DNA from 3 places in the Streptacidiphilus sp. MAP12-20 genome. Region 2 is predicted to be linked to each of the others. Evidence: riboswitches for the same ligand, from Rfam matches in the RefSeq annotation. Region 2 holds a riboswitch; each other region holds the start of a gene.

Region 1 (10,411 bases), on a different contig from region 2:
GGTGCGGCGGCAGGGGCGTTCGCGCTCTGCTGGCTGCTCTACGAGCGGCTGCTGCCGCTCAGCGGCGCGCTGGGCTTCTGGCTCAGCTGGTTCGTGGTCTTCAACGGGCTCTACCTGCTGATCGGGCGCACCCAGTGGGATTCCCGCACGGCCAGGGAGAACGCGGTGCGGGCGCTGGCTGTCAGCGCGGGCGTGGTGGTGGTCGCCCTGATCGCCGACCAGGTCGGCTTCGTGTCGGTGCGCGGCTGGGCTGCCGCGCGGCATCTCACCTTCTTCACCCAGGACATGGAGCACACCGGGCCGCTCTCGCCGCTCACCTCCGGCGGCGCGCTCGCCGCGATCGTCGGCACCCTGGAGCAACTCGGCCTGGCCACACTGTTCTCGGTGCCACTGGGGATCGGCGCGGCGGTCTACCTCGCCGAGATCGGCGGGCGCACCGCGAAGGCCGTGCGGACCCTGATCGAGGCGATGACGGCGCTGCCGTCCATCGTCGCGGGCCTGTTCATCCTGGGCGTGGCGATCCTGACGCTGGGTCTGCAGAAGAGCGGCTTCGCGGCCTCGCTCGCCCTGACGGTGATGATGATGCCGATCGTCACCCGCGCCGCCGAGGTCGTGATCAGGCTGGTCCCGGGCACACTGCGCGAGGCCTCCTACGCGCTCGGCTCGAGTCACTGGCGCACGGTGTGGAACGTGGTGCTGCCCACCGCGCGGCGTGGACTGGTGACGGCGGTGGTGCTCGGTATGGCACGCGGTGTCGGTGAGACCTCGCCGGTGCTGCTGACCTCCGGCTTCACCTCGCATCTCAACCTGAACCCGTTCCACGACCACCAGGTCAGTCTGCCGGTCTACATCTGGAACTACGTGCGGATGCCCACGCCCAACATGGTCGCGCGGGGCTTCGCCGCCGCGATGACGCTGATGATCATCGTGCTGGTGCTGTTCGTCACCGCGCGGACCCTCGGGGGTCGCGCCGACAAGGAGGGATCGCGGTGAGAACGCATCGCAGACGTGCCCCTGCCCGGCTGCTGATCCTGCTGGCGCTGCTGCCGGCCCTGCTGGCGACGCAGGGCGGGCAGAGCTACGCGTCGACCTCGCTCAACGGTGACGGCTCCAGCTGGGCCGGACCCGCGCTGGACCAGTGGCGGCAGGACGTCGAGCCGCAGGGCATCGTCATCAACTTCACGCCGCTCGGCTCGGCCGCCGGGCGCAACCAGTGGGAGTTGGGCCAGGACGACTTCACCGCCTCGGACGTGCCGTTCCGCAGCAGCGCGGACGCGGGCGCGGGCGCGGGCGGGACGAGCGGGCTCGGTCAGCCGGAGAACCCGACCTTCGGCTTCTCCTACGTGCCGGTGACGGCCGGCGGCACGGCGTTCATGTACAACCTCAAGGTCGCCGGTCGGCAGGTGACCAACCTGCGGCTGTCACCGGACACCCTGGTCAAGATCTTCACCGGGCAGATCCAGTGGTGGGACGACCCGGCGGTGCTGCACGACTACGGCGGCCAGCTGCCGCACATCCAGGTGACGCCGGTCGTCCGCTCCGACGGCTCGGGCGCGACGGCCCAGTTCACCCGCTGGATGGAGCACACCCACCCGTCCGAATGGGACGCGTACTGCCGCTCCACCGTCGGCGTCCCCTGCGGTGACTACACCGAGTTCTATCCGCCGTCGGGCCGCATGGTCGCGCAGAACGGCTCGGACGTCGTCGCCAACTACATCCAGTCGCCGACCGGGCTCGGCACCATCGGGTACGACGAGTACGCCTACGCGCTGCGGGCGAGTTGGCCGGTGGTGAAGGTGCTCAACCCGGCCGGCTACTTCTCGCTGCCGACCGCCTCCAACGTGGCCGTCGCGCTGACCGCCGCGCGGATCCGCGGCGTGGACGACAACACTCCGCCGAGCGACCCGAACTACCTGCAGCAGAACCTCGACGGCGTCTACACCAACAGCGACCCCCGCTCCTACCCGGTCTCCAGCTACAGCTACCTGATCGTGCCGCGCTCCGGCGCGCCGCTGCCGGTGCCGCCGCGCTTCGACAACGCCAAGGGCGCGGCACTGAGCAAGTACATCGACTACATCCTCTGCGCCGGGCAGGGCGAGGCGCCGCAGTTGGGCTACTCGCCGATCCCGCGCGGGCTGGTGCGCGGCGGGCTGCTGCAGGTGCAGCACGTCCCCGGCCAGGCCGGCGGGGTGGATCCGAACACCCTGCAGAACTGCCCCAATCCGACCTTCGACGCCAGTGGGCAGCTCACGATCCTGAAGAACGCCCCGCAGCCGAACGCCTGCGACAAGCTGGGCGCGTCGCTGAGCTGCGGCAGCGGCGGTGGTTCGGGCGGTGGCTCCGGCGGGTCCGGCAGCGGCGGTTCGGGCGGCAGCGGCAGCGGTGGCGCGACCGGTGGCACCGGCGGCACCGGCTCCTCGGGCGGCTCGGCGGGCGGGCGCACGGCCGGTGCGGCCGGCGGGACGACGATCGACCCGCAGACCGGGCAGGTGGTCCCGGCCGGAAGCGGCGGCTCGGGCGACGGCTCCTCGGTGCCGGGCGCCGTGGTGGCGCTGGCGGGCCGTCAGGACGACTGGCTGCTCACCTCGTTGACGGCGGTCGAGCTGGTCGCGGTGGTCACCGTACCGCCGCTGCTCGGCGCGTACCTGCGCCGTCGGCGCCGGAGTTCACCGGCGGGCGGGGGCGGTGCCGGGTGAGCGCCGTCGTCACCGAGCCCACGCCGCAGCCCGAGTCCATGCCGCAGCCCGGGTCCTCCCTGACGGAGCCGGCACGGGTGCGACAGCCGGAGACGCCCCCGCCGACGGGCGGACGCGGGCGGGGGATCACCCTCGGCGTCGCCTACGCGGCCAGCCTGCTCGGCACGCTGCTGCTCGGTTTCGGGGCCTTCCTGTTCACCATGTCCTCCTTCCAGGAGGAGCACTACCAGGCCACCGTGCACCGCTCGTTCGCCGACGACCTCGGCAACGCCGTCGCGCCGACCGGCAGCGCGCCGGACGGGGAGCCGGTCGCGGTGCTGGACATCTCCGCGATCGGCGTGCACGACGTCGTGGTGGTCGAGGGCACCACCGCTCGCGACCTGATGCGCGGCCCCGGCCACCGCCGCGACACCGTGCTGCCCGGACAGACCGGCGCGGCCGTCCTCTTCGGCCGCCGCACCACCTTCGGCGGGCCCTTCGGCCACGTCGACGCGCTGCGGCCCGGCGACCGCATCCAGGTCACCACCGGGCAGGGCAGGTTCGTCTACGTCGTCGACGGCTCGGGCACCGGCAGCAGGCCGTTCCACGACGCGGCGACCAACCTGCTGGTCCTGGCGACGTCGGACCCGTCCTGGATCCCGACCGACACCGTCCTGGTCAGCGCCCGCCTGCAGGGTACCCCCGCGCCGAACCCCGGCGGCCGACCCGCGGTCGTCCCCGCGGACAAGGCGTTGGCCGGCCAGCCGGACGCGTTGGCGGCCCTGCAGCTGTGGTCGCTGGCGCTCGTCGCGGCGACGGTGCTGACGGTACTCGCCGCGTTCCGCTGGCGCCGCTCGGCGGCGTATCTGGTGGCGGCGCCGGTGCTGCTGGCGCTGCTCTGGTCCGTCTACGAGAACGCGGCGGCGCTGCTGCCCAACCTCTACTAGTGCTTGCTGACGCTGCTGACAAGGGGCACGAGATGACCGACGCCGATCTCATCGATACGGTGGCGCTGCCGACGACGACCGTGCACGGCCTGGATACGCGGGGGGTCTCCGCCTGGTTCGGCGAGCGCAAGGTGCTCGACCGGGTCACGCTGGCGATGCCGGCCGGCCAGGTCACGGCGCTGATCGGGCCTTCCGGCTGCGGCAAGTCGACCTACCTGCGCATCCTCAACCGGATGCACGAGATGGTCCGCGGCGCGAGCCTCGCGGGCGAGGTACTGCTGGACGGCGACGACGTCTACGCACTGGGCCGGCTCCCAGCAGCGGTGCGGCGGCGGATCGGGATGGTCTTCCAGCGGCCGAACCCGTTCCCGGCGATGTCGATCTACGACAACGTCGCGAGCGGCCTGAAGCTGGCCGGGATCAAGGTCACCAGGGACGAGCGCGACACGCTGGTGGAGACGAGCCTCCAGCGGGCCGGCCTCTGGCCGGAGGTCCGCGACCGCTTGCGCGCGCCGGGCGGCGCGCTCTCGGGCGGCCAGCAGCAGCGCCTGTGCATCGCACGTTCGCTGGCGGTCTCCCCGGACGTCCTGCTCATGGACGAGCCGTGCTCGGCGCTGGACCCGACGTCGACACGGCGGGTGGAGGAGACGATCGAACTGCTGCGCGGGCGGCTGACGATCGTCATCGTCACCCACAACATGCAGCAGGCCCAGCGGGTCTCCCAACGCTGCGCGTTCTTCCTGGCCACGCACGACACGCCGGGGCGGGTGGTGGAACACGGCGCGACGGCGGAGCTTTTCGAGAACCCACGAGACCAGCGGACTGCGGACTATGTGAACGGACGCTTCGGATAGAGGGTGGGGGCGCGAGGAACTGCGCGAGCAACCACTGATGAGCGGATGGCCCTGCGCGTTCGGTGCTCTACTCGCGTGGGTGGCTTGTCGCGCAGTTCCCCGCGCCCCTGATGGTGCAACCTGGCCTCCGTCGTGACCTGTCGCGCCCACGCGGCCGAGCCGCAAATCAGTGGAGCCTCGCGCCCCTGAGGAGCTGCCGCTACCGCCGGTGGGTCCATTGGGGTTCGACGCGTTCCCATTCGGATTCCCAGGACCTCCACGCCGCCCGGTCCACCCGGTGCTTCGCCAGCGCGTACGCCCCGCTGATCACCATCGTCGCGGCGGCGAACGCCGCAAGCGAGTACGTCGCCGCGCTGCCCGCGCTCTGGACCGCCGGGATCGGGTCGGGGCGGGGGGTTTCCTTGGAGTCGATCCAGATCACCACGTGGTCGCCCGGGACCGTCGCGACCGGGACGGGCGCGTCCGCGGTGTGGGAGCCCGTGGAGTCCGTCCAGCTCAGTGGGGCCACCCAGGCGCCGACGCCGGCCGCGGTGGGACCGCCGACGGCGCGCGCGGTGACCTGGTGCAGGCCCGCCACCTGCCGGGCCGCCGCAGCGCGGCTGTCGGCGTAGAGCTTGAGGCCGAACAGGGCTGTCAGGGCGACCGCGAGGACCAGCGCGAGCGAGAAGCCCACGCGCAGCCAGGTGCGCAGCGAATCGCTCCGCCGGCGCAGCGGATTGCCGCGCCGTGGCACCGGCGCGGACGGCTGTGGCGCGACTGACGGCGTGGCCATGCCCACCGCCTCCTTTGCCCTCCCGCCCAGAGGCATCGGTCGGTCCTCGTCGAACGAGGCTGCCGATTCCATCGTCATGCCCGGTGGCCGGGTATTCAACCCCTCGCCGGTCCCGGCCACTCCTCTTTCCACCCGAATTCGAGTCCGTTGTCGATCAGCCGGAGCCAGTCGGGGCGCAGCTCCCACAGCGCGGTCGCGGCCAGCGCCGCGCCCAGCCGTGCGTCCTGGGTGACGAAGGGGAAACGCTCCGTGTACGCAGCCCACCCGGCAGCCCGCTCCACGCTGCCTTCGGCCAGCCTGCGGACGCGGCCCCGGCCCTGGACGCCGGTGAGCGTGGTCCACTCCTGGCCGTCCGCCTGCACGGTGAACGCCACCGGCGTCTCGGGCGTCTCGGCCGTCGCCGGCCCCGCGCTCAGCGCGCGGCCGTGGCGGGTGGTGGGGGACGTGACGAAGACGAGCGAGCTCTCCGCCGTCACGGCGTACAGCACCGCGCAGGCCTGCGGTCCTTCGGCGTCCGTGTAGGCCAGGGTGAGGGTGGTGTGCGCACGGAGGGCCGTGACGATGTTCTGGGCGATCACGGCCCCCATGCAATCACGCCTGCCGTCGGGTCACTCGGGGTCACTCGGGTGCGAGCAGCGTCCAGGACTGGTTGGAGCCGCCGTCGGCGGGCCACTGCAGTACGGAAGTGCCGTCGGACAGGCCGCTGTTGTTGAGGTCGATCAGCTGCCCGTCGTAGACGCTGCGGAACTGCACCTGGTTCGGACCCGCGTCGACGAGCGTCCAGCGCGAGTTGCTGTTCCCGTCGTCGTGGTACTGGATCAGCTGCGTGCCCTGGATCGTGGTCGGCCCGGGGATGTTGAGCACCTTGCCGCTGTTGGCGTTGACGATCGTGTACGCGCCGCCGCTCTGCTGGACGAAGGACCAGCGCTGGTCCGCCGCGCCGTTGTCCTGCCACTGCAGGATCCGCGCGCCGTCGGAGGTGGAGTCGTTGTTCACGTCGATCCGCCCGCCGGTCGCGCCGTTGACCAGCCGGTACTGCGCGCCGGGAACCGGGACGGGCACCAGCTTCCACTGCTGCGTCGCCGTGCCGGCGGCCGGCTGCTGGACGACGGCCGTGCCGCTCACGTCGAGGACCTGACCGGTCTGCCGCGAGGTGACGGAGTACGAGCCGCTGCCGTTCGCGGTGAAGGTCCACTGCGAGTTGGCGGCGTGGTCGTCCGGGTACTGGATCAGCTGCGTGCCCTGGATCGAGCTGCCGCCGGGTACGTTGGCGATCATCCCGCTGTTGACGTCGGCGATCCGGTAGACGCCGTTGCCCGCCGCCGCGAGCTGCCACTGTTGATCTGCCGCGCCGTTCGCCGCAGCGGTGACCAGGGGAGCGCTGCTGCCGGTGCTCGCTCCGGAGACGTCGAGGTACTGGCCGGTGGCGGCGTTGACCAGGTTGTAGCGCATGGTCGCGAACGTGGCCCCTGCGGCCGGGGTGATCTGCAGCAGCCGGGAGGCGTGGGCGGCCAGCGTCGCGCTGAAGGAGTTGGCGGAGCTGCCCAGGTCCGTGTTCGTCCAGACGTCGTGGATGTCCGCCGCGCCGCCGAAGCCGAGGTCGGCGAAGTGCGCGGTGACGGAGGCGGCGCCGGAGCCGAGGTTGAACAGGGCGACGGTGTAGCTGCCGTCGGGGTTGGCGGCCGTCCAGACCTGTTGCTGGCTGACCTGGTCGACCGGGCGGGCCGGGATGCCCGCCTGGTCGACGGCGATGACCTGGTCGTTCGTCAGCAGCGAAAGGTCGGTCGGGTCGAGGTGGGTGAGGTCGGTGCCGAGCAGCAGCGGCGCGCCCTCGACCGCCCAGAGGGTGAGCTGGGTGCGGCGCTCGTCCAGGGTCAGGCCGTCGTTGGAGCCGTTGCCGACCTCCAGCGAGTCCAGGTCGTTCCAGCCGCCGGGCCCGGCGAACCTCGTCCACTTCGGGGCGTCGGTGAAGCGCGAGGCGACGGAGGACCAGCTGGTGAGCGGGTAGGAGCCGGAGCCGCAGTAGCACTCGACGTCGCCGTCGATCCGCCAGCCGTTCGCGTACTGCTGCCAGGTCGCGCCGTTGTTGACGTCGAGGCTGTTGGAGAGCTCCAGGTGGATCGGGCGGCCGGACTGGTTCAGCGCCTGGGACCAGTGCTGGATGTCGGCGACGTCCCAGTCGCCGACTCCGTCGATCTTCAGGTAGTCCACGCCGTAGGAGGCGAGCTGGTCGGCCCAGGAGTTGAGGTAGGCCTGGGCGGCGGCCGGGTTCTTGGCGTAGTCGATGTAGTACATCGAGCCGTTGCCGAAGTTGTAGTTCGTCTCGTAGCTGCTGGTGTTGGAGACGATGTCCCTGGCGTGGAAGGCGGTGCCCTGGATAGGCGTGTTCTGGTTGTAGGCGGCGACTGGGATGCCGGGTGTGAGATACATCCCGAACTTCTCGCCCTGGTTGTGGATGTAGGAGCCGAGGGCGCCCATGCCGTTCGGGAACCGACTGCTGTCGGTGGCCCAGCGACCGTAGCTGTCAACGGTGTTGGCGGGGTTGAGATACCAGAAGTCATCCACGTTGACGTAGGAGAAGCCGTGGCCGACGAGGCCGCTGCTCTTCATGGCCAGGGCCTGGGCCTCGATGTTTGATTCGGTGGGATTCTTCCGGATGAAGCTCCAGCTGCTCCAGCCCATCGGCGGCGTGAGTGCGACGCCGTTCGCCTGGGCATGGGCGGTGGGGGCAGCGGGGAGTAGGCCGAGCAGTGCGGTTGCGGCTGCACCGCAGGTCGCGAGGAGGGTGCGGACTCTTCGGTGCATGGGATCCCTTTCGTGACACAACTCAACATGACCGAACTAAGTTCAACGCCATGAGCATTTCAGCGGTAGGCCGATGAAGCGTCAAGACATAGCGCAGGCACAGCTGCGAGGAGGAGAGCTCGGCGGTTAGGGTGGTCGGGCCGTGGTGTTCGGGAAGTCCGGTTCAAGACCGGCGCGGCCCTCGCCACTGTGATCAGGAAGTCCTCGTACAGCAGTCGTGCACTGAGGTCACTGGGTCCGCAAGGACCTGGGAAGGCCAGGTGCGGGGATGTCAGACCTGACAGCCAGGAGACCGGCCACGGCAGCGCTATGTCATATCCACGAGGTGATGGAGAGGCTGTCTCTAGATGACCGTGCCCGCGCACGAGAAGTTCTGGCTGCGAACCGGCGGCCTGCTCGCGGTAATCGTGGCGATGCATGTGGTGGCCTTCGGCCTGCTGCTGCTCATGATCGCCCCGCGCCACTACACGATCGGCACCCAGGTGTACGGCCTGGGCCTGGGGATCACCGTCTACACGCTGGGCATGCGCCACGCCTTCGACGCGGACCACATCGCGGCGATCGACAACACCACCCGCAAGCTGATGGCCGACGGCAAGCGCCCGGTTTCGGTCGGATTCTGGTTCGCCATCGGGCACTCGACCATGGTCGTCGCGATGGCCGTGCTCACCGCAGGTGGCGCGAAGCTGGCCGGCACGCTGCTCCGCGCCCACGTGGCCATCGGCGTCGTCGGCACCTCGATATCCGGCGTCTTCCTCTACCTGATCGCCGCGCTCAACCTGGTCGCGCTGGCCGGGATCTACCGGGTCTTCCGGGCCATGAAGCAGGGCGAGTTCGACGAGTACGAGCTGGAGAAGCACCTCGACAGCCGCGGCTTCATGAACCGGCTGCTGGGTCGGCTGACCCGCTCCATCACCCGCCCGGGGCAGATGTATCCGGTCGGGCTGCTCTTCGGGCTGAGCTTCGACACCGCCACCGAGGTCGCGTTGATGGTGATGGCCGGCACCGGCGCGGCCTCCGGGCTGCCCTGGTACGCGGTGCTCTGCCTGCCGCTGCTCTTCGCCTGCGGCATGAGCCTGTTCGACACGCTGGACGGCACCTTCATGAACTTCGCCTACCAGTGGGCCTTCGCCAACCCGGTCCGCAAGGTCTACTACAACCTCACCATCACCGGGCTCTCCATCGCCGTCGCGTTCGTCATCGGCACGATCGAGCTGATCGGCGTGCTGCACGACTCGGTGGGGCTCAGCAATCCGGTGACGGACTGGATCGCCGGGATCGACCTCGGCAACGTCGGCTACCTGATCGTCGGGCTCTTCGTGCTGGTGTGGGCCTGCGCGCTCGGCTACTGGCGACTTGCCAAGGTCGAGCACCGCTGGGCGAGCAGGCCCCTCACCACGACCGGAGCGTCAGCCGACGGTCAGTGAGAACGGCCCGGCCAGCACCGAGTAGCCGTCGTTGGCCAGGTAGTAGACGTCGTACGCGCCGGCGCCGGAGAGCTTGCTCGTCGAGAAGGTGAGCGCGCCGGCGGCGTTCGGGGCGTAGGACCAGGCGAGCGACCCCTTCTGGCCCGGAAGGACACCGGCCGGGTAGATCCCGATCCAGTTCTTCGCGCTCACCTGGGCCGCCGAGGGCACCGCGTAGCGGAAGGTGGCGTTGCCGCCGTTCGCGACCGCGTTCAGGTTGCCGGTGAGCGTCGGCGTGCCCGCGGTGGACGGCACGAACGCGTCGTTGAACGGCGTCGCGTAGCTGTCGTTGGCGGTCAGGCCGGGCAGGCCGAGGGCCGCCTCGATGGTGCGGGCGGTGCTGTAGTGGTCGTACCGGCTGTTGCTGCTGGTCCCGGCCTGCACGGTGCCCTGCGAGCCGAGGACGACGGCGGCGACGTGGTTCCCGGCCTCGCCCGCGCTCTCGTCCCAGTTCAGGATCAGCAGCGACTTCTGCGTGGTCCAGGCGGGGGAGGCCAGCAGCGGGGCGAGCGTCTGCTTCAGCCAGCCGTCCTGGACCTTGAGGCTGGTGGCGCTGCCGTTGCCGGACGCCTCGCCGTCGTAGTAGTCGTCGGCGGCGATCCAGGAGAAGTTCGGGGTCGTCGCGGCGGACCGCAGGTCGGTGGTCAGCTGCGTGGTGTCGAAGAGGTGCGCCGCGCAGCGGGCCGGGTTGCCGCTGATGTCCGTGTAGTTGATGAACGGCGCGTCGTCGGGCATGTAGTAGCTGTCGCTGCCCTTGGTGGTGGTGCAGGGCGCGCCCATGCCCTGCTCGTAGGCCTTCCAGCTCTTGCCGGCGGTCTCCAGGGTGTCACCGAGGTTGCGCTCGGGGGAGTTGATGTTGGGCCAGTAGGTGGCGCCGTGGGTGTAGGTGTCA
Region 2 (10,411 bases):
GCGTTCCGTGAACGCGGACGCCCGGCAGCGAGGCCAGGCGCGAGAGCAGGTGGTCGCGGTCGGCGGCGTTCGTCCTCGCCGCGGCCTCGGCCTCGGCGAGCGCGTCGGGCGTGCTGCAGGCGATCGCCGCCGCCAGCGCGGGGGAGGAGACCGGCCACAGTGGCTGGGCGGCCTCCAGACGGGCGATCAGCTGCGGCTCGGCCAGCACGTAGCCGATGCGCAGACCAGCCAGACCCCAGGTCTTGGTGAGGCTGCGCAGGACGACCAGGCCCGGCACATCCCGACGTCCGGCGAGGCTCTCGCGCTCGCCGGGCACAGTGTCGGCGAAGGCCTCGTCGACCACGAGGACCCGGCCCGGCCGGGCCAGCGAGGCCACCGCATCGGCCGGGTGGAGCACGGAGGTGGGGTTGGTGGGGTTGCCGACCACGACCAGATCGGCATCGGAGGGGAGCGCCGAAGGGTCGAGTCGGAACCCCGCCTCCGCGCGCAGCACGTGCCGGGCCACCGGGTGGCCCGCATCGCGCAGCGCCGCCTCCGGCTCGGTGAACTGCGGGTGCACCACCAGAGCCTGACGGGGCGTCAAGGCCCGTGCGAGCAGCACGAAAGCCTCTGCGGCGCCCGAGGTCAGCAGCACCTCGTCGGGTGGGCGGCCGTGCCGGGCGGCGACGGCCGCGCGGGCTGCCGCGCCGTCAGGGTACGCGGCGAGGCCGGCCACGCTGTCCGTGAGGACGCGGCGCAGCCAGGCGGGAGGCGTCCCGGTGCGCACGTTGACGGCCAGGTCGGCCAGGCCACCGCCGACCTCGGTGTCGCCGTGGTGGCGCAGCCGCACGAGCTCCGGGTCAGTGGGCATGGCTGGGAGAGTGGTGGCCGTGGTGGTGGTCGCCGTGGCCGTGTCCGTGACCGTCGTCGTGGGCGGGGTCGTCGGGGTGGTGGTGCGGGCGCTGGGGGGCGCCGACCTTGGCCTCGAAGCCCGGCATCGCGATCCGGTAGACGCAGGTGTCGCAGTTCATCCGCAGATCCCCGGCCTGGGTCTCGCGGTAGCGCTCCAGCACCAGTTCGGCCAGCTCCTCGGTCGCGCCGAGCACACCCGCCTGGCGCACGACCAGCTCCGGGTGGACGGCGGCCCACTCGCTGGTCTGCGCCTCGACGCGGTCCGGCAGGATGCCGGTGAACAGGAAGTACGGCAGCACCACGATCCGCTTGGCGCCGAGCAGGCGGCAGCGGGTCAGTCCCGTCGGCACGTCCGGCGCGGCGAGCGAGACGAAGGCCGTCTCGACGCCGGCGAGCCCGCGGCCCTCCCAGAACAGCCGGGCCACCTTGGCGACTTCGGCGTTCGCGTCGGGGTCGGTCGAGCCGCGCCCGACCAGCAGCACGGTGGTGTCGGCCCGCTCCTCCGGCGTCACGACCTCGTCAAGTCGTCGCTCCAGCACGGTGAGCAGCGACGGGTGCGGGCCGAGCGGGCGGCCGTAGCGGAAGCTGGTGCCCGCGTGGCGCTCGCGCTCGCGCACCAGCGCGGCGGGGATGTCGCCTTTGGCGTGTCCGGCGGAGACCAGCACCAGCGGCACGGCGGCGAAGTGCTTCGCGCCCTGGCCGACGAGCTCGGCGACGGCGTCGGCGAGCGGCGGAGGCGAGAGCTCGATGAAGCCGCCGCCGACGGGCACCTCGGGGAGCCGCGCCTTGAGGGACTCGACGAAGTCGCGGAAGGCCTCCGCGCCGGCGTCGTCGCGGGTTCCGTGGCCGACGAGCAGCAGGGCGGGGGAGGTCACAGGTTCTCCTCGGGGGAAGCGGGGGCAGTCTCGTAAAGATCGGGGTAGAGCAGGGCGTTGGCGGCGGCTGCGGCGACGGCGGAGCCGCCCTTCTCGGAGATGTTGCTCACGGCGGGCAGCCCCGACGCGCGCAGCGCGGCCTTGGATTCGGCCGCGCCGACGAAGCCGACCGGCAGGCCGATCACCAGCGCGGGGCGCGCGTCGAGCAGCAGCAGCTCCTCCAGCGCGGTCGGCGCGCAGCCGATCACCCAGACGGCGCCGTGGCCGACCTCGTCCAGGGCCATCCGCACGGCAGCGGCGGAGCGGGTGAGTCCGGTGGCCGGGTCGCCCTTGGCCTCGCGGACCCGGCAGAGCGCCTGCCGCTTGGTGATCCCGGCCGCGACCATCTCCACGTCCGCGACCAGCGGCGCGCCCGCGGCGAGCGCGTCGGCGGCGGCGCGCAGCACGGACTCGTCGGCGATCACCAGGTCGTCGAGGTAGGCGAGGTCGGCGCTGGAGTGCACGATTCGCTCCGCGACGGCGCGGGTCAACGGCGGCAGGTGCGAGGTGTCGGCGCGGGCCCGCAGCCTTCGGTAGGACTCCTGCTCGATGGGATGGACCTGACGGCGAGTCATGGGGTGGGCTCCAGTGGGTGGTCGACGAGGCCGATCGCGCCGAACGTGTCGATCGAGTCGAGCACGTCGATCGCGTCGACCGGGCAGACGTCCAGGCACTCGAGGCAGCCGGTGCAGAGGTCCGCGAGGACCAGCAGCGGGTTGCCGTGCGGGCGGATGGCATGGGTGGGGCAGGTCAACAGGCAGGCCCCGCACCCCTGACAGCGGTCACTGACCGCCACGGGCGCGAAACGCGCTGCGCGCGGCGGTGAGCTGGGCACGGCCTGGGTTCCGGGGGCGGCCGAGTCCGGCTCGCGCAGGGTCCACTCGCCTTCTCGCGCTTCGGCCCCGCCGCTGGGCGAGGTTCCTCGGAAGCAGTGGACGGCGGGCCTCAGCGTGCGCGGGGCCAGGTCGGCTGCGCGCCTTTCGCTCCCGGCTCCGCTGCCCCCGGAGTGGACTGGCGCCCCGCTCACTCCTGCCACCGGTAGCCGCGCGGGGTGACGAAGCGGCCGGCGATCTCCCGCGAAGCGGTGTTGCCGACCGTCACCACGGTGAACATGTCGACCTCTGCCGGGTCCAGCGTCGCCAGCGTGGTGACCTTGTGCCACTCGTCCGGGCGGGAGACGGAGCGGGCGATGCCGACCGGAGTGGTGGGCGCGTCGCGGTGCTCGGAGAGGATGGCGAGAGCCTTCGGCAGCTGCCAGTCACGGGCGCGACTGCGCGGGTTGTAGAAGGTGACGACCAAGTCCGCCTCGGCCGCCGCGCGGACGCGGCGCTCGATCACCTCCCAGGGCGTGTGCAGGTCGGAGAGGCTGATCGAGACGTGGTCGTGGCCGAGCGGCGCGCCCAGCAGCGACGCCGCCGCCATCGCCGCGGTGACGCCGGGGACGCCGACCACGTCGATGTCGTCACCCGCCTCGGCCAGAGCCGGGGACGCCATCGCGTAGACGCCCGCGTCGCCGCTGCCGATCAGCGCGACGGCGAGGCCCTGCTGCGCCAGCCGCACCGCGCTGCGGGCGCGCTCCTCCTCCGCGCCGAGGCCGGTGGCCTCGATCCGGACGCCGGGGCGGAGCAGGTCGCGGATCTGGTCGACGTACTGGTCAAGCCCGACGATGACGGACGCGCGGCGCAGCTCCGTGCGAGCGCGCTCGGTGACCAGGTCGCGCGCGCCGGGGCCGAGGCCGACGACGGCGAGCCGACCGCGTGCCGGGCGGCGGGCGACGGCGACGGTCGCCATCGCGGCGCGACCCTCGGGAGCCGACTTGCGCTTGGGGACCATGAGTTCGTGCGCCCCCGCGCCGAGCAGGGCCGCCGCCTCGGCGACGCTCGGGGTGCCGACGGCGTCGAGCGGTGCGTCCGACGGGTTGGGCACGGCCACGGCGGCGAGCTCGGCCGCGCGGAAGAACCGCACCGGGACGCCGAGTTCGGCGGCTGCGGCAAGCAGTCCGGGCTCCTCCGCCTTGGCGTCGACGCTGGCGAGGCTGTGCAGCCCGCGCTCGCTCAGGCCCGCGTCGGCGAGCGTGGCGCGGACGAGGGTGAGGATCTCGTCCGTCGGGGCGCCCTTGCTCGCGCCGACGCCCACGACGAGGCTGGGCGTGAACAGGTGGATGGTCGGACCCGCCTGGCTGTCTGGCAGTTCGTCGCCCACGACGATCGTCGGGGAGCCCGCCGGGGCATCGCCCGACACGTTCGTCGGCAGCGCGGGGAGCGGGAAGCGGTCGCCGCCGAGCAGGCGCACCGGCGCGCCGTCGAGGATCGCGCGGCTGACCGCCGCGACCTCGCCGGTGACGGCCAGGCCGAGCGTGTCCAGGCCCGGCAGGCCGATGGCGTCGGTCGCGGTGGTGACGACGGGCTGTGCGTCCAGGGCGGCCGCGACCCGCGCGGCCAGCGCGTTCGCGCCGCCCTCGTGCCCGCCGACGAGCGCGACGGCGAAGCGGCGCGCCTCGTCGACGCACACCACGCCGGGGTCGCTGTGCTTGTCGGAGCCCTCCGCCGCGAGCAGCGGCGCGAGCAGACGCACAGTCGCGCCGGTGGCGAGGAAGCAGACGAGTTGGCTGCACTCGCCGTACGCGCGGCGCAGCGCCTCGCCGACCGGGCCCTCGTAGACGCGGGTCTCGTCGGGCCGCAGGGCCTCGGCGAGTTGGGTGGCGGCCTGGCGGCCTGCGGCGGTGGCGGCGATCAGGCCGATCACGTCAGTACTCCTGTGTGGTGCGAAGAGTCGGGCGAGGGAGAGGCGAGGCGCGTGCCCCAGAGGACGAAGACGGGGTTGGTTGCGGCGAGCCGGGTGACCTCGCCGGGCAGCGGTGCGAGGCGGTTGGCCTGCAACTGCACGCCATCCGCTGTGAATCCGGCGGCGAGCAGGGTGCGGCGCACCTCGGGGACGCGGTCCAGGGCCGCCAGCGTGACGACGACCGTGCGACGGGCCCGCGCGCTCGCGGCGGCCACGACGGCGGGCAGGTCCGCACCGCCGCCGCCGACGAAGACGGCGTCGGGGGCTGGGAGTTGGGCGAGCGCGTCCGGTGCGCTGCCGTGCACGACGGCGACGGCGTGGCCGACCCCATGCGCTTCGGCGTTGGCGCGGATGCGGGCCACGCCATCGGCCGCGCGCTCCAGCGCGACGGCCGCCGCGCCCAGGCGCGCGCACTCGACGGCGACCGAGCCGCTGCCGGCGCCGACGTCCCAGACCAGCTCGCCGAGGCGCGGACCGAGCCGGGCCAGCGCGAAGGCGCGGACCTCGGCCTTGGTGAGCATCGCGTCGCGGTGCTCGAAGGCCTCCTCCGGCAGTGCCCAGCCGCCCTCGGGCGGTCCCTGGTAGCCGGCGACGGCGCGCATCGTGTCCTCGACCGCGGTTTCGTCGGCCAGGCACAGGACCACGTTGACGGCGGGCCAGTCGCGCGCGGCGGCCTCGGCGGGTGTGAGTTCGATGACGCTCTCGGCTGGGCCTCCGAGGTCGGCGGCGACGACGAGGCGGCGGTGCAGGCCCGGCATGGCGAGCAGGGCGGCACCGATCTCGGCCGGGCCGGCGCCCGGCGCGGTCAGTACCGCGACCTTCCGCTGCGAGCGGCAGATGTTGAACGCCCGGCGCGGATCGCGCCCGTGGGCGCTGACCACGACGGCGTCGTCCCACGGCGCGCCGAGGCGGGCGAAGGCGCGCGCGATGCTGCTCACGCCGGGGCGCACGTCGAGCGCGGCCGTGCCGAAGCGTTCGGCCAGGGCGCGGACGATGCCGAAGAACCCCGGGTCGCCGGAGGCGAGAACGAGGACGCGGACGTCCGGGTCCTTGTCGCGCAGCGCGGCGACGGCATCGAGCGCGGGCGCGAGCGGACCGAGCACGAGCGCGCGGTCGCCAGGGACCTGCGCGGCGTCGAGGTGGCGGCGCGCACCGAGGACGAGGGCGGACTGGGCGACGAAGGCGGCTGAGGGCTGGGCTTCGCCGAGGACGGTGATCACGGCAGCAGCACCCCGCCCGTCGAAGCGATCACTGCTCGCCCGGTGAAGTCGACCATCGCGACCTCGGCCGCGAGCTTCCCCTCGCTGAACCGCACCATCACGTCCGCGACCTGCTCGCACAGCAGCAGCCCGGCCGGGGCCAGCACCCCCGCCGCGTCCCAGAGCTCGTAGGCGTGCCGCGCGGTGTTGGCTGCCGCCACCTCGGCCACGACCTCGGCCGGCGAGCCGACCGCCGCTGTGATCTCGGCGAGCACGTTCGTGTCCACCTTCGACCGCGTGTAATGGGTCATCAGCACGCCCGCCGCCAGCTTGGTCAGCTTGCCGACCATGCCGACGAAGACCGCGCGCTCCATCCCGCCCTCGACCGCGCGGCGCAGGGCAGCACCGGTGAAGTCGCCGACCTCGACGAAGCAGACGTCGGGGAGCGAAGGGATCAGCGCCATCGCGCCCTTCTCCGTCCGCCCGCCCGTGCACAGCACGATCGCCCGCTCGCCCTGCGCGGCCGCGACCGATACGGCCTGCTCGACCGAGGCCCGCCAGGACGCGGTCGAGAACGGCCGGACGATCCCGGTGGTGCCGAGGATCGAGATGCCGCCGATGATGCCGAGCTTGGCGTTGGTCGTCTTGCGCGCCCGCTGCTCGCCGTCCGGCACGCTGATCGTCACGTCCACGCCGCGCTCGGCGAGGTCCACGACCTCGCCGACCGCCTGCGTGATCATCGCGCGCGGCACCGGATTGATGGCGGGGCCGCCCACCTCGAGGCCGAGGCCCGGCTTGGTCACCACGCCCACGCCCACCCCGCCGTGCAGGGCGATGCCGGGCTCGTCCCGCCATGCCACCGTGGCCGTCAGATGCGCGCCGTGGGTGACGTCCGGGTCGTCCCCGGCGTCCTTCACCACGACGGCCTCCGCCCGCCCCGGGCGCAGCAGTTCGCACCGCTCGACGGCGAAGCCGACCCGGTTGCCCGAAGGCAGCGCGACGTCGACCTGCGCCTGCGGTTCGCCGCCGACCAGCAGCAGCGCCGCCGCGCGTGCGGCGGCGGAGGCGCAGGTGCCGGTGGTCCAGCCGCTTCGCAGCGGACCCTGACGCACCTTCGCGGTGCGCGGAAGATCGGGCTCCCGCAGCTCAGCCATGGCTGTCGGTGGCCGTCGGCGCGAGCTCGCCTCCGGCGTTGGCGCCGACGGCCTTGAGCGAACGCCGGGCCGCGCGGTCGGCCTTGCGGAAGGTGTGGAAGTGGCCGGGGTGGTAGAGGTGCGAGCGGGTGCCCTCGGCCGCCAGCGCCGGGCCGACCAGGAAGAGCGTGTGCTTCCAGAGCTTGTGCTCCTTGACCGTCGCCTCCAGCGTGGCGACGGTGCAGGTCAGCAGCAGCTCTTCCGGCCAGGTCGCCTGGTAGGCGACGACGACCGGCGTCTCGGGCGCGTAGCCGCCCTCCAGGAGCTCCTCGACCAGCTGCTTCGTGCGGGCGGCGGAGAGGAAGATCGCCATCGTCGTTCCGTGGCGGGCGAACTCGCGCACCTCCTCGCCCGGCGGCATCGGCGTCTTGCCGCCGCCCAGCCGGGTGAGGATGACGCTCTGCGCGACCTCCGGGATCGTCAACTCCCGCTGGGCCAGCGCCGCGACGGCCGCGAAGGAAGAGACGCCGGGGACGATCTCCGTCTCCAGGCCGAGCTCACGGCAGCGGTCCAGCTGCTCCTGCACGGCGCCCCACAGCGAAGGGTCGCCGGAGTGGATCCGGGCGACGCGCGTGCCCTCGCGGGCGGCGCGCTCGTAGACGGCGAGCACGTCCTCCATCGGGATCAGCGAGGAGTCGAGGATCTCCGCACCCTCGCGGGCGTGCTCCAGGACCTCGGCCTGGACCAGGCTGGCGGCCCAGATCACGGTGTCCGCGTCGGCGATGGCGCGGGCGGCGCGGAAGGTCAGCAGGTCGGCGGCGCCGGGCCCGGCCCCGACGAAGGTCACCTTGCCGATCGCGGTCGCCGTCGCAGTTCCGGTCCCGGTGGCGTTCTCAGTGGTGTTCGCGCTGGTCACAGCTTTCCCCCTCGGCCCTCGCGCCGCGCCGGAGCGATCAGCGTCGACAGATACGGCAGCGTGCCGTCGATCGGTGTTCCTGGCTCGCTCAGCTGCTCGTCCGGCAGGCCGAGCGCCGCGCCCCAGACGGCGTTTCCTTCGCGGTCGGCCTCGCGCAGCGCGTCCCCGACCTGCGCGGCCAGGCGGCCGAACTTGTAGGCGACGACGGTGCCCGGCCCGGCCAGGGCCTCCTTCAGCACGGCGGCTCCGGCCGTCACCGGAACCAGCGTCAGCGGCTCGGTGCCCTCGGCGAGGACGGTGCCGCTGCGGGCGGCGAGGTCCTGCATCGCGGTGATCCCGGGGACGGTCTCGACCGTCAGGTCGGGGACCAGCTCGCGCAGGGTGTGGGCCAGATAGGTGAAGGTGGAGTAGACGTTCGGGTCGCCGATCGTCGCGAAGGCGACCGTCGCTCCGTGAGACCCGTCGTCGTCGCCGTCACGCTCCCGCAGCAGCTCCGCGACGCACGCGCCGGCCTCGTCCCAGGCGGCCTCGCGTCGGGCCCGGTCCTCGCGCTCGTTCAGCGCGAAGACGACCCGCACGATCTTCGCGGCGTCGGCGTGATGCAGCACGGTGGCCTCGGCGCGCCCGGTCTCACCACTGTCCATCACCGGCACGACCACGGCGTCCGCTTCGCGCAGTACACGCACGGCCTTGACGGTGACCAACTCGGGGTCACCCGGTCCCATGCCCACGCCGATCAGGCGTGGGCCAGACGCGCGTACGCGCACGGCAGCAGTCCTCACTCGGGGTCCGCGCCCCGGCTCGTGGTGACGGCGGCCAGAGTTCCTGGCTCGCGGGGCGGCGCTCCGCCTCCCCGCTGACAGTGGCGGGACCGCGCCGGACTCGCACCGGACTTCCTCGTCATTGCCGCCGTAAATCAATAATTCAGGCCTCGAAATCCCACCATGCTGCGCGTATGGCAGTCAACCGGACGCCCTGTGGGCTGAGCCACGTGCCGCAGTGCCGCGCTCACCCCCCCTCAGGACCCGCCCGCGCGGGCGGCGACGGCCGCGCTGATCCGCGCCGAGGCGAAGTCGGTGCCGCAGACGAAGCGCATGAACGGGCCGAAGCTCGCGGCCGCCGGGAGGCCGGTGAACCAGAGTCCGGGGACGGTGGAGCACATGCCCGCGTCCAGGGCGGGGAAGCCGCCGACCCGGACCAGGCGGGTGCGGAGCTCGGGCGAGAGGAAGGGGAGTGCGCCCAGATCGACGCGGTAGCCGGTGGCGGCGAGGACGTGGTCGGCGGTCAGGTCAAGGGCCGCGCCGGCGGGCGTGGCCGTGGTGAGGACGACCTTGTCGCCCTCGCGCCGCGCCCCGCGCAGCTGCCGGCCGGCGTGCACCGGGAAGACACCGTCGGCGCGCGGACGGAGCCACCAGGCGCCGCTCGGTCCGAGCACCTCCTTGACCAGCCGCAGCCGCAGTCCGGGCGGCAGCGGACGGAATGCCTGCGGGTAGCGGGCCATGGCCCACAGCGACCAGGCCGGCCCCATCGGCGACTCCGGCTGCCAGCGCAGCCCGCTCGCGGGGGGCCCGCCGAAGCGCACGCGCGGGGTCCGCGCCACCAGCTCGACCTGCGCGCCCGCTTCGTGCAGCAGCGCCGCGCCCTCCAGCGCGGACTGGCCGGCGCCGACGACGAGCACGGAACGGCCGGCGAGCGCGGCCAGGTCCGTGTGCTGGGAGCTGTGCGAGACCGGGCCGTCCGCAGAGGGCCCGTCCGGTGCGAGCTGGGCGAGCACGTCAGGGACGTGGGCGAAGCCGGTCAGTCCACTGGCGACCACGACGGCGCGGGCGGAGAAGGTCTCCCCTGTGTCGAGGGCGAGGTTGAAAGACCCGTCTGCGGAATCACTTTGACGGACCGACAGCACACTGCTCCGCTCCAGGAACGGAACCAGCTCCCGCTGGAACCACTGCCCGTAGCGGGTGAACAGCTCGATCGGCACCCGTTCGTGGTCGCTCGGCGCCGTCTCGCCGGTCGCGCGACAGAAGTCCGGCAGTGCGTGACCGGGGGCCGGGGCGGAAATGGTGGACGCGTCCGGCGTCGACTTGAGGAACATGCCGGCGGGCATGGTGTCGCGCCAGCTGTGCATGGGATCGCCGAAGGCGCGCACGGACAGTCCGGCGGCCCGCAGATGAGCGGCGGCCGACAGTCCGTACGGACCGGCGCCGATCACGACGACGGTGCGCGAGCCAGGGCGGCTCCCCTGCGCGGGGTGGGACATCGCAGGCTCCTTCCTCTCGCAGTGGTGCGCGGGTGGTGCGCGGGTCACGCAATCAGCGGGCGTGCCCCCTGAGATGACGGGCCGTCAAGTGTTGTGCGCCCGGCGCGTCGAAGCGACGTAGCGCAGCCCCGGGCCCACCGAGCGCGCCAGCATCACGGGGAACGGCAGCGGGTCGTCCGCCGCCCACCAGCCCAGTTCGGTCTCGGTCCAGCTGCGCCGGGGCGGCGCGGACGGCGTGCGGTAGTCCGAGCGCCGGTAGGCCAGCCGGGCCAGCAGGTCGATGTTCTCGACGACGATCCGCCGACCGTCGATCTGCG
Region 3 (10,411 bases), on a different contig from region 2:
GGCGAGATCGAGGCCCGCCTCGGCGGCCGCGGCGCGGTCGCCGTGCGCGGCGACACGCTGATCGGCTACACCGTCGGCGACCCGGAGCCGCTGGCGGAGGAGCTGCGCGCGGTGCTGCCCGGCCACCTGGTGCCGACGGTCTGGGTCCGCCTGGACGCGCTACCGCTGACGCCCAACGGCAAGCTCGACCGCGCGGCACTGCCCGAACCGACCCTGGTCCGCGAGCTGGTGGCCCCGCGCACCGACGCCGAGGAGCTGGTCGCGGAGGTCTTCGCCGAGGTGCTGGGCATCGCCGAGGTCGGCGCGCTGGACGACTTCTTCGCCCTCGGCGGTCACTCGCTGCTCGCCGTCAAGGTGATCTCCCGCCTGCGCGCCGCCACCGACGTGGACCTGCCGGTCCGCACCCTTTTCGACCTCGGCACTGTAGCGGGCATCGCCGAGGCGCTGGAGCGGCAGCTGCTCGCCGAGATCGACGGGCTCACCGAGGCGGAGGCGGAAGCGCTGTTGGCCCAGGAGGCGGCGGAGTGACAGAACGACACCGGACGGACAGCGGAACAGAGACAGCGGAACAGAGGAGACCGGCATGACGGACAGCAGCATCAGGGAGCGGATCTCCCTCCTCGTCGAGGAGTGCTCCGACGGCTCCCTCCGGGCCGCCGAGGTGCGCGACACCTCCGCGCTGCTCTCGGAGCTCGGCCTGAGCTCCCTCGCCCGGATGCGTCTGATCGACGCTGTGGAGGCCGAGTTCGAGGTCGAGATCGACCTGGACGAGCGAGGCTGGGACCTGGTGGACGACCCTGACGCGCTGGCGACCCACCTTGCCGAACGACTGACCGCACGATGACCGCCGTCACGACGACTGCCGAGGCGGCCGTAGCATTCGCCGCCCCGGATCACGGCAGCGCCGCGCTCACCTGGGGACAGCGCGCCATCTGGGAGGCGATCAGGAACACGGCGCCGGACGACCACTACTTCAACTTCGGCCGCGTGCTCAAGGTCCCGGGCCGCCGCGGCACCGCCGAGATCCTGGCGGCCCTCGCCGAACTCCCGGTGCTGCACGGCTCCTTGCGCACGCGGCTGGACCTCGGCGGCACGGAGCCGAGGCAGCGTCTCGAGCAGCACGGCACGCTGCCGGTGCTGCTCACCGAGGGAGACCCCGACCAGGTGCTCGCCGCCCTGACCGCCGAACGCTTCGACTACGAGGCCGAATGGCCGCTGCGGATCGCCCTGGTTCGGCAGGGGGAACAGGTCACCCATGTCGTACTGGCCTTCTGTCACCTGGCCGCCGACGGCCTGGGATCGGAGATCGCCGTGCGAGATCTGCGGATGCTGATCCTGCGCGGCCGGCCCGGCGGCGCGCCCGCGCCGCGTCCGCTCGATCTGGCCGACTGGCAGGAGTCGGCGGAGGGCCGCAGGGTAGCCCGGCGTGCGGCGGAGCTGTGGGAGGCCGTGCCGCCCGGGGTGATGTTCGACGGCGAGGCCGGAACCCCGGCCGAGCCGCCCATCTGGCGCGCCCAGCTCGTCTCGCCCGCACTGGATCTCGCGGCGCGTCGTATCGCCGCCGCCCACCGGACCACGACCTCGACGGTGCTGCTGGCGGCGACCGCCGCTCTGGTCGGCCGGGCCACCGGACGCGAGCGGTGCACGATCCTGCCCATCGTCAACAACCGCTTCCGCAGGGACACCGCCCGCCTGGTGAGCACGCTCTCCCAGGAGGGGGCCTTCTCGCTGGACGGCGTGGACCGTCCCTTCGGGGAGCTGCTGCACGCGGCGGACGCCGCGGCGCTGCGCGCCTACCGCAGCGCCTTCCACGACCCGAGGGACCGCGCGGCGGGCGCGTGGACGCAGCCGCTGTGCTGCTTCAACGACATGCGCTTCGCCGATCCCGGCCCGTCCGTCGGCGACCCCGCGGCGATCCGCGCAGCGCTGGGGGCGAGCGAACTGAGCTGGCCGCTGAGCCAGTCCAAGCTCAACTGCCGGATCTGCGTGCACGTCTCGACGTCTCCCGAGGGCTCGCTGGAGCTGTCGCTGACGGCGGACACCGCGTACCTCTCCCGCGCCGCGATGGAGCAGTCGCTGCGCGAACTGGAGTCGCTCGTCGTCGCGGAAGGCCTCCGTCCGAGCTGAGGAACTCGGACGCGACCTGGTGACGTGAGCGCGACGAGGGTCTACATTCCCCTAGATCGATTTAGATCAACAGAGTGTCAATTGGTCACGGGGAGCCGCCGTTTATGTCCGATTTGCCAACTCGTCCGCTACCGCTCGTCACGCCGGTGCGCGTGATCTGCGCGATCCTCCTGGTGGCGCCATTCGTGGCGCTGCTCTGGGTCAACTCCTATGCCCGGCTGACGCCCGCCTTCATCGGGATTCCCTTCTTCTACTGGTACCAGCTGATGTGGGTGGTCCTGTCCGCCCTGATGACCGGTCTCGCGTACGTGCTGTTCACCCGCGAGGAGAAGCAGCGCAAGGCGTTCCGTGCGCAGGTCTCCCACGCTCAGGTCCCCGGAGGTGAGGGCGAGTGAAGACCGACTGGGTCGCGCTGACCGTCTTCCTGTTCTTCTTCGCTCTCGTGACCGCCATCGGCTTCGTCGCCGCGCGCTGGCGTCGCGCCGAGAACGCGCACCACCTGGACGAGTGGGGCCTCGGCGGGCGCAGCTTCGGCACGGTGGTGAGCTGGTTCCTGCTCGGCGGGGACCTCTACACCGCGTACACCTTCATCGCCGTCCCTGCGCTGGTCTACGCCGTGGGCGCGGCGGGCTTCTGGGCCGTGCCCTACACGATCATCGCCTGGCCGCTGGTCTTCCTCTTCCTGCCCCGGCTCTGGTCGGTGGCGCGCAGCAAGGGCTACGTCACCCTCGCCGACTTCGCCCGCGGCCGCTACGGCAGCAAGAGCGTGGCGCTGGCGGTCGCGGTCACCGGCATCGTCGCCACGATGCCGTACATCGCCCTGCAACTCGTGGGCATCCAGGCGGTGCTGACCACGATGCACATCGGCGGCAGCAGCGGCTTGGGCAAGGACCTGCCGCTGCTGATCGCCTTCGCGGTGCTCGCGGCCTACACCTACAGCTCGGGCCTGCGGGCACCGGCGCTGATCGCCTTCGTCAAGGACACGCTGATCTACATCGTGATCATCGTGGCGATCATCTACATCCCGATCCGACTGGGCGGCTACGGCCACATCTTCCACGACGCCGCGACGGCGCTGGCGAAGACCAGCCCGGCCACCGGGAAGCCGCGCGGCACCATGGTCTCCGCCCCGCAGGCGCAGGTCGCCTACGCGACCCTCGCGCTCGGCTCGGCGATGGCACTGTTCATGTACCCGCACTCGGCGACCGGCGTGATGGCGGCCAAGGACCGGCTCACCGTACGGCGCAACCTGGCGATCATGCCGGCCTATTCGCTGATGCTCGGGCTGCTGCTGATGCTGGGCTTCATGGCGATCTCCGCCGGCGTGGGCAAGGGCGTCACGGGCTTCGACAAGAACCTGGCCATCCCGCAGCTGTTCCAGCAGATGTTCCCGAGCTGGTTCGCAGGCGTGGCCTTCGCCGCCATCGGCATCGGCGCGCTGGTCCCTGCCGCGATCATGTCGATCGCCGCGGCGAACCTGTTCACCCGGAACATCTACAAGGAGTTCTTCAAGCCGGACGCGACGGCCGCGCAGGAGACCAAGGTCGCCAAGTTGGTCTCACTGGTGGTCAAGGTCGGCGCCCTCGGCTTCGTGCTCGGTATCGACCAGTCCTTCTCCGTGAACCTGCAGCTGCTGGGCGGTATCTGGATCCTGCAGACCTTCCCGGCCATCGTGGGCGGACTGTTCACGCGGTGGTTCCACCGCTGGGGTCTGCTGGCGGGCTGGGCGGCCGGCATGGCCTACGGCACCTATGAGACCTACGGCCTCGCCGCGGCAGGCAAGCCGCACTCGCACTTCGGCGACAGCAAGGCGAACATCCCCTGGATCAACCACATCGGCTATATCGGGATCACGGCGCTCGCACTGAACGTCGCGGTCGCCGTCGTGCTGACGCTGGCGCTGCGCGCGATCAAGTCGCCGGAAGGCACGGACGAGACGGTTCCCGCCGATTACACGGCGGATGTGGACCAGACGGAGCACACGCCTCCCGTGATCGCCCCCGTCACCACCTGATGCGCCCTTAGAACGGGCGGCCCGCTCCCGCACACTGGGACGGCGGCCCGTTTCGCATTCCGGCGACGGGCAGGTCGATCCCCAGGGGGCGCGACGTGGCACTGACCGACCAGAACCCGAAGGCACAGCGGACGGCACCGCGCCGGCTCTTCCCCGGCCTGCCGGGGCCGCTGACGCTGACCGCCGTCCGGCACGGCCAGAGCACCGCGAACGCCGCGTTCCACGCGGCCGAGGCGGTGGGCGCGCTGGACGTGGGCATCAGCTGCCGCGACGCCGACCTCTCGCTGACGACGCTCGGCCGCGACGAGGCCCGCGCGCTCGGCCGCTGGCTGGCCACGCGGGACGGCGACGGCCTGCCGCAGAGCCTCTGGGTCTCACCCTACCTGCGCACCCAGGAGACGGCGGAGCTGGTCGTCGAGGAGCTGGACCGGGCCGGCCTGCCGCTGCCCGAGCTCTGCACCGACGAGCGGCTGCGCGACCGTGAGCTTGGCGTCCTGGAGATGCTCACCTCGGCGGCGATCGAGCTCCGCCACCCGGCGGAGGCCGCGCGCCGCCGCCTGCTCGGCGAACTGCGCTGGCGCCCGCCGGGCGGCGAGTCCCACTCCGACGTGGCCCTCCGCCTGCGCAGCGCGCTCCGCGACCTCTACGAGGCGGAGGGCAATCGGCGGGTCCTGATCGTCGCCCACGACGCGGTGGTCCTGCTGCTCCGCCACATCATCGACGACCTCCAGGAGGGCGAGCTGATGGATCTGGCCCGCACCGGCGCGGTCTCCAACACCTCCGTCACCCGCTGGATCCGCGACGCCAAGGGCGCCCTCACCCTCGACCGCTGGAACGTCCGCCCCCACCTGGACTGAGCGGCTCAGTGCGGCTCAGTGCGGCGCCGTGAGCCCAGTGGCCGGGCGGACCGGCAGCATCATGGGCGGCCGTGGCCGCTGCGTGAAGTCGAAGTCCGAGGACAGGTCGCCCAGCGCCGGGGCGTTCTCGCGGACGTCCGGGCGCGGGTCGGGGCGGCCGTCGCTGGCCGGGTCGATCCGCTGGCCGTGAAGGAAGTCGTCCTCGATGAACTTGTCGAAGGCGTCGAAGGAGAGGGTCTGGTGGTCGATGTAGCCCTGCTTCGCGTAGGGGCTGATCACCAGGCCGGGCACGCGCAGGCCGTAGCCGTTCCGGTCGACGGGGGGCGGGGTGACATGGTCGTAGAAGCCGCCCCAGTCGTCCCAGGTCAGGAAGATGGCCGTGGAGCTCCAGTCCGGGCTCTGCATGATCGTGTCGATCAGCTTGGTGGTGTACGACTGCCCCGCGCTGACCAGCCCCGGCGGGTGCTCGCTGACCTGACCGGCAGGCGAGATCCAGGAGACGGCCGGCAGCGTGCCCGCCTTGGCCGCCGAGTAGAAGTTGTCCAGGGACTGGATGTTGCCCTCCTGGCCGTCGGCCTTGACCGTGTCGAAGTAGGGCAGCGGGTTCCAGATGCCCGGGGTCTTCGCGTTCTGCTCAACCGGCGAACAGGTGAGGGCGGCGGCGTCCGCGCAGTCCGGCTCGGTGCCGGTCATCACGTAGTAACCCCAGGGCACGTTGTTCTTGTGCAGGAGGTAGGTGAGGTCGGTCCAGGCGTAGATCGGCGGGTCGGACGGGCCGGCGTTCGCCTTCCGCCCGGCCATGAAGTCCGGCGGCAGACCCGGGCTCTGCAACGCGTTGGTGCAGCTGGCGGGGTTGTCGTGCTGGGTGCAGTATGCGGACCACTCGGAGACCAGGAAGAGATGGGCGGGCAGCGACCAGGACGCATTGGGCTCGAACATGTGGTCCTGCAGCACGTAGTTCTTCGCATAGGCCCAGTAGTTCGGAATGTCGCTGCCGTCGTGGTAACCCATCACGTCCGTGGAGCCCGTCGAGCGGGTCGAACCGGTCGCGCCGGTCGCGCCGCAGGAGGGGTTGTTGGGGTCCTTGCAGCCCTTGCGCCCGCGCTCCGCCTGCCCCACGAAACCGTTCATGGCGCCGCCGTTGACATCCGCGGTGGCGTTGGCCGCGCCGTGCGGGCCGCCGGTGTTCCGGTCGGCGGTGTCGTGGAACGGCTTCACGCAGGCGCCCCCGGCCGGGTCGGGCACGCAGACCCCGGCCGGGATGCCGTCCGCACCCGGATAAGTGCCGAAGTAGGAGTCGAAGGAACGGTTCTCCTGCATGATCACCACGACGTGTTTGATTGCGTGGATGCCTGCCGTGGCCTCCGTGCTCGCCGACGAGGCCGTCGGACCGGCGGGGCCACCGCCACTCGTGCACGCTGCCGTCATGACCGCCGCGGCAGTGAGCGTACCGAGTTTCCCGAGCCGTCTTCTCATCATTCCCTCCGAGCCGCGCTGCAGGGACGGCTCGCACGGTAGGGAGCGGGCTTGTGGAAACTCTGTGAGGGCCGGCCTCAGCGCCAACCGGTCACGCGGAAGTAGGACGGGTTGGTGACGCCGACCGGCCAGGCGACCGTGGTGCCCTTGGTCTGCATCGGCGCGTAGGCCACGGCCAGGGAGAGCCACTCGCCGTGCGGCGCGCTGCGGGACAGACGCATGCGGACCTGGAGCGTCACCGACTCACCGGGGCGGAGGCTGAGACCGCGGCTCGGGCCGATCTGGCCCGCCAGCTCGCCGAGCGCGGCGTCGAGGTTCACCCGCTGCCAGCGGCCGCCGCGCCGCGACTCGAGGCGCACCGCGTCCACGCGCAGCGTCCGGTCGCGAGCGCCGTAGACCAGCACCGGCTTGAGCTGCCCGCAGACCGAGCGGGTGCGGTTGCGCACGGTCAGCCGCAGCGTGGACCAGCCGCCGCCCGCGGCGTAGGCCGCGCGTACGCCGGAGAGGGTCACCGCCATCGGACTCGGCCGCGCCGCCCCCGCGCACGCCGCCGCGCGGGCAGGCGGCGCCGCGTGCGCGGGGAGCGCGCCCGTCCAGAGCGCGGCTCCCGCGCAGCAGCCGACTATCAGAGCCCGAGTCCCTCGCAAGTTCATCACTCAACGAACATGACACGTCACTCTCCGCCCCGCCGCTCGGCGCACCCCACTCGGAGCAGTGCCTGACGCGTCAGGCAGACTTCAAGGATGAGCATCATCGTCCGCCCCGCGCAGCCCTCCGAGTACGACGCCGCAGGTCACCTCGTCGCCGAGGCTTTCATCGCCGACGGCCACACCGAGCGTGACGGCGACTACGCGAAGCTGCTGCGCGACCCGAGCGACCGTGCCGAGCGCGCGGAGCTGCTGGTCGCCGTGGACGAGGAGACCGGCCTGGTCCTCGGCTCGGTCACCTTCGCGCCGCCCGGCTCGCCCTACGCCGACCTCGCCGTCGGCCGCGAGGGCGAGTTCCGGATGCTCGCCGTGTCCACCGACCCCGCCGTGCGCGGTCGCGGCGTCGGCGAGCTGATGGTGCGCGCGATCATCGCGCGCAGCCGCGAGCTCGGGCTGCCCCGGATCGTCATGTCGTCCCAGCAGCAGATGGTCCACGCCCACCGGATCTACGAGCGCCTCGGCTTCGTCCGCACCCCGGACCGCGACTGGTCGCCCATCCCTGGCATCGACCTGCTCACCTACGCGCTTGAGCTGGGCGAGCCGGAAGCTCGAACAGAGTAACGAAGAGCCTGTGTCTGCATCCCGGCCGGATCCGCCCGGGTCGTCTGGTGCGTGCGATCGCAAGGCGGCGGAGCGCCCTCGTAGCGGAGCTACGTGGGCGGTTCGCCAACGCAGCGAGCGTGCGTGCCAGGCGGGCCGGGTCCGGCCGGGGTGCAGACACAGGCTCTAGCGACACAACATCTGGTGGTGCTTTGCGAGAGCGCCACCAGATGTATGCTCATGCTCGCTGTCGACGCAGGGGAACCCGGTGTGATTCCGGGACTGCCCCGCAGCGGTGAGCGGCCCTGCCGCGAGTCCGATGACCTGCCGTCAGCGTGCCCTCGTGTACCCACGCGAAGGGCTCTGCACGTCCGGGCCTCGCGGGTGGGCCGACGGGTTGCTTCGCGCTGCCCTCCTCCCCTGTGGCCCACCCTCAGCCACCGGCCGCCAACGAGGAGCGAGCGCGTAGATGACGGACACAGCCGTCCCCACCCTGCCCCAGCCCACCCAGCAGTCCGCCGCGCAGGTCGCCGCCGACGCCCCCGGCACCGCGCTGCTGGTCACGCTCACCGAGCGCTCCGTCGACCTGCCGCAGGTCGACCCGGGCCGGGTCGCCGCCGCCGCGCTGCGCGGCCGCAGCGCGCGGGCCGACTACGCCGAGCTGCGCGGGCTGGCCATGGAGGCGGCCGCCGCCCTCATCGCCGAGGACCCGCAGTACTCGCGCCTCGCGGCGCGACTGCTGGCCGAGGAGGTCCGCGAGGAGGCCGCCGGACAGGGGGCGACCTGCTTCGCCGCGTCCGTGGCCGTCGGCCACCGCGAGGGCCTGATCGGCGACGCCACCGCCGCCTTCGTCGCCGCCCACGCGGACGAGCTGGACGCCGTCATCGACCCGCAGGGCGACGACCGCTTCGAGTACTTCGGCCTGCGCACCGTCTACTCCCGCTACCTGCTGCGCCACCCGATCACCCGTCAGGTGATCGAGACCCCGCAGCAGTTCATGCTGCGCGTGGCCTGTGGGCTGGAAATGGGAGGTGTGGAGCGAAGCGACTCGAACAAGGGTGGTGGCGGGCGACGGGTGGGCGGGGACGAGAAGTCCGTCGCCGAGGTCGCCTCGCTCTACACGCTGATGAGCCGGCTGGAGTACCTGCCCAGCTCGCCGACGCTGTTCAACTCCGGCACCCGGCACCCGCAGATGTCCTCCTGCTACCTGCTGGACTCGCCGCTGGACGAGCTCGACTCGATCTACAGCCGCTACGCGCAGATCGCCCGCCTCTCCAAGCACGCCGGCGGCATCGGCCTCTCCTACTCGCGCATCCGCTCGCGCGGCTCGCTGATCCGGGGCACCAACGGCCAGTCCAACGGCATCGTGCCGTTCCTGCGCACGCTGGACTCCTCCGTCGCCGCCGTGAACCAGGGGGGCCGACGCAAGGGCGCGGCCTGCGTCTACCTGGAGACGTGGCACGCGGACATCGAGGAGTTCCTCGAACTGCGCGACAGCACCGGCGAGGAGGCGCGCCGCACGCACAACCTCAACCTGGCGCACTGGATCCCGGACGAGTTCATGCGCCGCGTCGAGGCCGACGCCGCGTGGTCGCTCTTCTCCCCCGGCGACGTGCCCGAGCTCGTCGACCTGTGGGGCGCCGAGTTCGACGCCGCGTACGTCAAGGCCGAGCAGGCCGACCTGGCCATCCGCTCGATCCCGGCGCGGACGCTGTACGCCCGGATGATGCGCACCCTCGCGCAGACCGGCAACGGCTGGATGACCTTCAAGGACGCCTCCAACCGCGCCGCCAACCAGACCGCGCTGCCGGGCCGGACGGTCCACTCGTCGAACCTCTGCACCGAGATCCTGGAGGTGACCGACGACTCCGAGACCGCCGTCTGCAATCTCGGCTCGGTCAACCTCGGCGCGCACCTGGGACCGGACGGCGCGATCGACTGGGAGCGTCTGGACGCCACCGTCCGCACCGCGGTGACCTTCCTGGACCGGGTCATCGACATCAACTTCTACCCGACCCCCGAGGCCGGCGCGTCCAACGACCGCTGGCGCCCGGTGGGCCTGGGCGTGATGGGCCTGCAGGACGTCTTCTTCAAGCTGCGGCTGGACTTCGACTCCGCCGAGGCCAAGACGCTGTCCACGAAGATCGCCGAGCGGATCATGCTGGCCGCCTACGAGACCAGCTGCGACCTGGCCGAGCGGCTGGGCCGCCACGCCGCCTACGCGGAGACCCGCGCGGCGCGCGGTCAGCTCCACGTCGACCACTTCTCGACGGCGCCGACCTGGCCCGAGCGCTGGGACGCGCTGCGCGCCCGCGTCGCCGAGACCGGCCTGCGCAACTCGCTGCTGCTGGCCATCGCGCCGACCGCGACGATCGCCTCGATCGCCGGCGTCTACGAGTGCATCGAGCCGCAGGTCTCCAACCTCTTCAAGCGCGAGACCCTGTCCGGCGAGTTCCTACAGGTCAACCCCTACCTGGTGGCGGACCTCAAGCGGCTGGGCCTGTGGAACCCGATCGCCCGCGAGGAGCTGCGCGAGGCGAACGGATCGGCGCAGGACATCGCGGGCCTGCCGGAGGACCTCAAGCGCCTCTACCGCACCGCCTGGGAGCTGCCGCAGCGCGCGCTGATCGACCTCGCCGCCGCCCGCATGCCGTACCTGGACCAGAGCCAGTCGCTCAACCTCTTCATGG

The links. Region 2 has a riboswitch for cobalamin ahead of cobI (precorrin-2 C(20)-methyltransferase). Riboswitches for the same ligand answer to the same signal wherever they lie in the genome.
Region 1: it holds a riboswitch for cobalamin, as region 2 does, so the genes downstream of both, ABIA32_RS25530 (HoxN/HupN/NixA family nickel/cobalt transporter) here and cobI (precorrin-2 C(20)-methyltransferase) in region 2, are expected to answer to the same signal.
Region 3: it holds a riboswitch for cobalamin, as region 2 does, so the genes downstream of both, ABIA32_RS10310 (ribonucleoside-diphosphate reductase subunit alpha) here and cobI (precorrin-2 C(20)-methyltransferase) in region 2, are expected to answer to the same signal.

The regions. Positions count from the first base shown of each region.
Region 1 covers NZ_JBGCCK010000021.1:28,338-38,748, reverse strand. The annotation lists gene pstA (phosphate ABC transporter permease PstA) at 1-993, shown strand, start outside; gene ABIA32_RS25560 (substrate-binding domain-containing protein) at 990-2,696, shown strand; gene ABIA32_RS25555 (class E sortase) at 2,693-3,622, shown strand; gene ABIA32_RS25550 (phosphate ABC transporter ATP-binding protein) at 3,655-4,476, shown strand; gene ABIA32_RS25545 (hypothetical protein) at 4,676-5,248, opposite strand; gene ABIA32_RS25540 (pyridoxamine 5'-phosphate oxidase) at 5,344-5,835, opposite strand; gene ABIA32_RS25535 (alpha-galactosidase) at 5,867-8,053, opposite strand; cobalamin riboswitch at 8,180-8,369, shown strand; gene ABIA32_RS25530 (HoxN/HupN/NixA family nickel/cobalt transporter) at 8,401-9,480, shown strand; gene ABIA32_RS25525 (alkaline phosphatase family protein) at 9,463-10,411, opposite strand, start outside.
Region 2 covers NZ_JBGCCK010000002.1:427,624-438,034, reverse strand. The annotation lists gene cobC (Rv2231c family pyridoxal phosphate-dependent protein CobC) at 1-850, opposite strand, end outside; gene ABIA32_RS04195 (sirohydrochlorin chelatase) at 840-1,766, opposite strand; gene ABIA32_RS04190 (precorrin-8X methylmutase) at 1,763-2,380, opposite strand; gene ABIA32_RS04185 (DUF362 domain-containing protein) at 2,377-2,601, opposite strand; gene cobJ (precorrin-3B C(17)-methyltransferase) at 2,829-4,550, opposite strand; gene cbiE (precorrin-6y C5,15-methyltransferase (decarboxylating) subunit CbiE) at 4,547-5,809, opposite strand; gene ABIA32_RS04170 (cobalt-precorrin-5B (C(1))-methyltransferase) at 5,806-6,942, opposite strand; gene cobM (precorrin-4 C(11)-methyltransferase) at 6,935-7,777, opposite strand; gene cobI (precorrin-2 C(20)-methyltransferase) at 7,834-8,604, opposite strand; cobalamin riboswitch at 8,634-8,763, opposite strand; gene ABIA32_RS04155 (FAD-dependent oxidoreductase) at 8,856-10,094, opposite strand; gene ABIA32_RS04150 (ATP-grasp domain-containing protein) at 10,179-10,411, opposite strand, start outside.
Region 3 covers NZ_JBGCCK010000006.1:212,593-223,003, forward strand. The annotation lists gene ABIA32_RS10265 (amino acid adenylation domain-containing protein) at 1-528, shown strand, start outside; gene ABIA32_RS10270 (phosphopantetheine-binding protein) at 584-844, shown strand; gene ABIA32_RS10275 (condensation domain-containing protein) at 841-2,127, shown strand; gene ABIA32_RS10280 (DUF3311 domain-containing protein) at 2,232-2,522, shown strand; gene mctP (monocarboxylate uptake permease MctP) at 2,519-4,141, shown strand; gene ABIA32_RS10290 (histidine phosphatase family protein) at 4,237-4,998, shown strand; gene ABIA32_RS10295 (alkaline phosphatase family protein) at 5,014-6,327, opposite strand; gene ABIA32_RS10300 (hypothetical protein) at 6,552-7,121, opposite strand; gene ABIA32_RS10305 (GNAT family N-acetyltransferase) at 7,218-7,742, shown strand; cobalamin riboswitch at 7,910-8,068, shown strand; gene ABIA32_RS10310 (ribonucleoside-diphosphate reductase subunit alpha) at 8,191-10,411, shown strand, end outside.